DNA from 2 places in the Bacillus sp. NPDC094077 genome. Region 1 is predicted to be linked to the other one. Evidence: riboswitches for the same ligand, from Rfam matches in the RefSeq annotation. Region 1 holds a riboswitch; the other holds the start of a gene.
The links. Region 1 has a riboswitch for lysine ahead of ACQKNR_RS22395 (aspartate kinase). Riboswitches for the same ligand answer to the same signal wherever they lie in the genome.

Region 1 (3,220 bases):
AGCTATATTCTTCTGTAATCTCATAGCGTTTCTGTAATTTTGGATGAAGTTTCTTATAAGAATCCCCTAATAGTCTTTCGTAAATATTAGCCATACATTTATCCCTTTCTCATCCGCTTGCAATTTTTTGCGCTTGGCAAATCAAAGCTATTTATATAACCTACAATCGATAATCCTATTAAAAGGAGGTTTAATGTAATTGGATTAAACGGTTGTGTAAAGCTTGCGATATTCGTAAATCCTGCCACTATAGTTAAACCTATTAACATACCAATATGTAATATAAACAACTTTCGTTTTTGAAGTGGCAATAACCACATAACACCCCATATTATTTCTAACAACCCAACTATTTTAAGTATAAAAATACTACTCTCATTCGACCCAATTAGTATTGAAAGCATCTTCACTTCTTCTGGATGGCTAAAGATTATTTTTGGGACAATCCCTTGATATATCCATACGAAAGCAAATAAAAAACAAACGAGCCAATACGTAATCGTTCTTCTAATTAGTAGACTAGGATGCAGCTCCTTTTCTAGCCACAATTTTAAAGCGTCAAAACTCCATGCTGTCGCCCATCCTAATAAAGGACGAAACATATATGAATCGATCACATTTCCTATATGACCAAATCTCGTATCATAATCATATTGCGTTTCAAAATGAATACACTCTTTATGCGGTGTATACTTCCAATAACCACGCCCTATTTGTATAAGTGATAATGTATTTTCTGTCCAAAATTTCAAAGAAGAAATCCGTTCACCAGTTTCTTTTCTTATTTCACCTATCGATTCCCCTTCTCCGGCTATTTCAAGTCCAAAACCGATCTTTGTTTTATATAAAAACTTCTGCGGTTCTCCCTCTTTCTTCTCTAAATAAGAAATTTCAGTAAAACGAGCATCCCACTCTGTATGTATGTCTGGTTCTTGCGTATATTCCCATAATTTCTCCATTGTTGTTTTCATCTCTGTCGCAACATAAATAGACCTTTTCCTTTTCATGCTTCCACCTCCTATACTCTATATTTTTAATGTACATATAATAAATTTATTTTGCTACATTTTTCACAAACTTTTTTTCGGAAAAGAAAGAATTTTGAAAATATATATAAAACACTTGATTCCCTGAAAAATTTAAATTATTATAAAACAAATGTTACCAACAACTTCATAAATCAAACACTCTCGCCTAAAACGTGAGATAGAGGTTGCAATACTTATGAGTATTCTAATGGAGACACAGAGATGTCTATGAAATTAGATGAAAGGAAGTGTTGCCGAAATTGATAAATTTCTCTGCATTTATCAATTGGGGCTGTTTTCGAATAGAAACAGAACTGTCATATGTACAGACGTGTGCGTATGAAGAGCTATCTACAAAAAAGAGATATCATCTTTATGATATTCCTTTTTTGGCGGTTTTTTTATTAGCTCCGTTTTCTGTTTCCCTTTTCCTGTAACAGCACCATCCTCACTTATTTGAGATGGTGTTTTTTGCTTTTCTCTCTGGTAACTACAGGAATATTGGGATTTGTATATGTCCTAATCTATTCTTAAAAATGGACGAAAGAAGGAATTCGTAATGGAAACGATTGTACAAAAATTTGGTGGTACTTCTGTCGAGAGCATTGAACGCATTCAACATGTAGCAAATTTAATTATTGAAGAATATGAACGAGGTCATAGCATTGTCTCTGTCGTTTCAGCAATGGGGAAAAGTACAGATGAACTTGTAGCACTTGCTAACGCCATTGCTGAAAATCCAAGCAAACGTGAAATGGATATGCTTCTATCGACAGGAGAACAAGTAACTATTTCATTATTAACAATGGTACTACAAGCAAAAGGTTATAACGCAATTTCATTAACAGGATGGCAAGCTGGTATTACGACTGAATCTGTACATAGTAGTGCACGGATTACTGATATTAATACAGATCGAATTCAGTCTTATCTTGCTGAAGGTACGATTGTTATCGTAGCTGGTTTCCAAGGAATCAGTGAAGAAAATGAAATTACAACGCTTGGCCGTGGTGGTTCTGATACGACAGCTGTTGCATTAGCGGCGGCATTAAAAGCGAAAAAATGTGATATTTATACAGATGTGACAGGTGTATATACGACAGACCCACGAGTTGTACAAGATGCTTACAAATTAGATGAAATTTCTTATGACGAAATGTTAGAGCTTGCAAATCTCGGTGCTGGTGTATTACATCCACGTGCTGTTGAATTTGCTAAAAATCATAATGTCGTTTTAGAAGTTCGCTCAAGTATGGAACAAGAAAACGGAACAATTGTAAAAGGAGAATGTAACATGGAACAACAATCAATCGTTAAAGGTATTGCATTTGAAGATAATATTACACGCGTTACAATTAAAGGATTAGAACAAGGTTCACTTTCAACAGTTTTCTCTACATTAGCAGAGGCACATATTAATGTAGATATTATTATTCAAAGTATTACAAATGAAGGAACTGTTCACCTCTCCTTCTCAATTCACTCTAATGATTTAAGAGAGACTTTAGAAGTGTTAGAACAATATCAAGAAACTCTTCACTATGGGTCTGTAGAACATGAAAATCATTTAGCAAAAGTATCAATTGTAGGATCTGGTATGGTATCTAATCCGGGGGTTGCTGCTAATATGTTCACTACTTTAAAAGAAGAAGATATTCATATTAAAATGGTAAGTACATCAGAAATTAAAGTGTCTGTCGTTATCGACCGCCTTCATTTAGTAACAGGTGTTGAAGCACTTCATCAATCATTTATGGCGAAAATTGAACCTTTAGTACACATGGGCTAATTTAATATTTTCAGTAAAGCTTATAAAAAATCATATTAATCTATTTCCTTCCTATTAAATAAAAAGCTGTTTGCATAGTGTAAAGTGACAAAAAAGTAAGTGATGTTTTATAAAAAACTTTTACTGAAATATACATTGCTGAAGTGAAAATATTTTCAAAAAAAGTTCGCATTTAATAAAAAAGAGAGAATAGCTCTATATTTGAGCTATTCTCTCTCACTTCTATTATTAAAACAGATGAATGTTTTCTTTCTTACAAGCATCGCGTAAATCGTCAGGCCATACAGAAGATTGAACTTCACCGATATGTGCCTTACGTAAGAAGTACATGCACATTCTTGATTGTCCAATACCACCGCCGATTGTTAATGGTAGTACGTCTTCTAAAATACCTTTATGGAAA
Region 2 (3,220 bases), on a different contig from region 1:
CAATGAAAAGCGAGCAAACATGAACTGTTTGCTCGCTTTACTTTATTTCAGTTCACATTTATCAAGTGGAATGACTTTCGTTTTCTTAGTAAATTTATATCCTAACCATAGTACTAAGAAGAGTGGTAAACCGATGTAAGAAACGAGTACACCGTTCCAATCGATTGATTCGCCCATAAATGCGCCGTAGTTTTGACCTAAAATTACGATTACACAAAGTGTAAATGCGAAGATTGGACCGAACGGGAACCATTTTGCTCTATAAGGTAAGTCTTTTAAATCTTTTCCTTGTGCGATATACGCTTTACGGAAACGATAATGACTAATTGCAATTCCAACCCATGCGATAAAGCCAGACATTCCAGATGCGTTTAATAACCAAATGTATACAACGCCGTCACCGAATAAAGAAGCAATGAAAGCAATACTACCGACGATTGATGTTGCAATTAATGCATTAACAGGTACACCGCGTTTATCTAATTTTCCTAAAAACTTTGGTGCTTTTCCTTGACGAGCTAAATCCCAAAGCATACGAGTTGATGCATACATACCAGAGTTACCAGCAGAAAGTACTGCAGTTAAAATAACAGCGTTCATAACAGAAGCAGCAAAGGCAACGCCCGCTTTTTCAAAAATAAGTGTAAATGGACTTACTGTTACATCACTTGCGGCAAGGCTATCAGTTGTGTAAGGAATTAATAAACCGATAACGAGAATCGCAAGGATATAGAATAAAAGAATACGCCAAAAGATCGAACGAATTGCTTTCGGGATATTACGTTCTGGATCAGACGTTTCACCAGCAGCTACCCCAAGTAATTCAGTACCTTGGAATGAGAAACCAGCTGCCATAAATACACCGATAATTGCCATAATGCCGCCGTTAAATGGTGCATCTGCAACAGTGAAGTTTTTAAATCCAACAGATTCGCCGCCCATAATTCCGAAAATCATCATAAAACCGACAATTAAAAAGATAATAATAGTAACTACTTTAATAAGTGCGAACCAATATTCAGATTCACCAAACCCTTTAACAGATAAATAGTTTAAAAGGAAAATAATAGCTAAACATAATCCACTCCAAATAAGGGAGGGAGTATTTGGAAACCAAAATTTCATAATTAATGATACAGCTGCCAGTTCAGCAGCTATCGTAATCGCCCAGTTATACCAGTAGTTCCATCCAAGTGCAAAACCAAGTGATGGATCAACAAATTTTGTTGCATACGTACTAAAAGATCCAGTAACAGGCATGTAAGCTGCGAGTTCAGCTAAGCTTGTCATTAAGAAATAAACCATAATTCCAATTGCGGCGTATGCAACTAGTGCACCGCCAGGTCCAGCTGTATGGATGACACTACCGCTGGCAAGAAATAATCCGGTACCAATTGTACCACCGAGAGAAATCATCGTAAGGTGTCGGGATTTTAAACCACGTCTTAATTCACCTTTTCCTTTTGTAGTTTGCGTTTCAGAGGTAGTTGTTTGATTCGTTGCGCTATTCATGTTCAACACTCCTTTTCTTGTAAGATGGGAAGGAGCGGGGGAGAAAAATACAAAAAACCGCCAAAGGAATTTGGCGGAACGTTTCACAAATAACCACCCCATCATACCCTTCCGTTAAGATAGCACCCCACGTTTACACGGTAATTTTGTAAACGTGACAGTTCTGTTCCTTTCGGAGACAGCCCCAGCTTATAGTTCCAGAGAAGAAATATAAACTTCGGCAACTATTCCTTTCAAACGGAGTCGATGACATTCTCTGTGTCTCGTCCGTTCTACTCTTAAAAGTCGCAACCTCTACCTCATCGGATTGATGAGGATTTATATATTGCTAAGATTTTTAATATATGGCAATTGTAATGACTTTCTGAAAATATTGCAAGGAATTTTGTTAGGAAAAGTCAAAAAATATCGGTTATTGTTTAGGAAACGCTTGCAAAACTCCACCCGAGCCTACTTTTATGTAGTGATAGGTAAAGAAAAAAATTGTTATACAAATGTTTCGCAAAAAATACTGAAAAATCCTTTAAAATAAAAAGAAAATTCAGAAAATATAATTCGACATTACTATTGAATGTGTGGCGTGCGTAAAAATAGAGAGTGAATATTCTGCATTTTTGTAGTAAGATTGAAGCATTGTTTAATTGAAAAGGGGAATTTGTGATGAAATTAGAAACGGAAAGGCTATATATAGTGCCATGTACAGAAGAGAAGCTTCGCATTGCTGAAAAGCAAGGATACAATAGCGGTCCGCATATTGTAGGGCATGTAGAAAATGTAAAACAAGAAGTAGCTTTATTACCTTGGGGTGTTTGGTATGTGATTCGAAAAGAAGATGACATCGTTTTAGGTGATATAGGATTTAAAGGGAGACCGAACGAGAGTCATACAGTAGAAATTGGTTATGGATTTATTGAGAAATATTGGAATAAAGGGTATGCTACAGAATCTGTAGATGAATTAATAAAGTGGGCTTTCCAGACAGGAGAGGTAGATGTAATTATTGCAGAGACACTCCTTGAAAATAATAGCTCGATTCGTGTATTAGAGAAATTACATATGAAAAGAGTAAATACTACAGAAACGATGATCAATTGGAAAATAGAAAAATACCGCTCGAAGTAAATCGGGCGATATTTTTTGTAATTATGGTAACATTTGTTTTTGATCTGTTGAGTATCCCCTTGTCGAATGTTTTGAATGGTTACGGACAGCAATGAAAATAGAGATAATAACGACGAGACCCACTGCCACGTAAGAAAGTGAAATAATAGTTGGATCCACTTTAAATGTTGTAAGTAGTGTACGTATATTCGTAAAGATAATAAGACCACCAACTAATACCCCAAGTAAATGAGGTGGAACGATGCGTACTAACCATGCAGCAATTGGAGCAGCGATAATCCCGCCAAGCATTAAGGCAAATACCCAAACCCAGCTTACTTGTTCCCAGCCAAGTGAAATGAAAAATCCAATTGTTGCAGCGAGCGAAACAGGAAATTCACTCGTATCTACAGATCCAATAACTTTTCTTGCTTCATTTCCTCTTGCCAGAAGTACAGGCGTTGTAATCGGGCCCCAGCCACCGCCGCCAGTTGAATCGACGAATCCAGCGAATAAGCCAAGTGGCACAAGTTGTTTGGCAGACATGCGTTTTTTGGAAGTGACAATTTGTTTTTGAATAATGAATCGTAATAAAATATAAACCCCT

Region 2: another riboswitch for lysine. It lies ahead of ACQKNR_RS23630 (amino acid permease); the one in region 1 lies ahead of ACQKNR_RS22395 (aspartate kinase).

The regions. Positions count from the first base shown of each region.
Region 1 covers NZ_JBNNUF010000011.1:94,212-97,431, reverse strand. Annotated here, with positions in the region: gene ACQKNR_RS22405 (DUF4166 domain-containing protein) at 1-94, opposite strand, end outside; gene ACQKNR_RS22400 (DoxX-like family protein) at 99-1,007, opposite strand; lysine riboswitch at 1,200-1,386, shown strand; gene ACQKNR_RS22395 (aspartate kinase) at 1,588-2,817, shown strand; gene asnA (aspartate--ammonia ligase) at 3,046-3,220, opposite strand, start outside.
Region 2 covers NZ_JBNNUF010000013.1:41,718-44,937, forward strand. Annotated here, with positions in the region: gene ACQKNR_RS23630 (amino acid permease) at 43-1,512, opposite strand; lysine riboswitch at 1,625-1,817, opposite strand; gene ACQKNR_RS23635 (GNAT family N-acetyltransferase) at 2,173-2,634, shown strand; gene ACQKNR_RS23640 (sulfite exporter TauE/SafE family protein) at 2,656-3,220, opposite strand, start outside.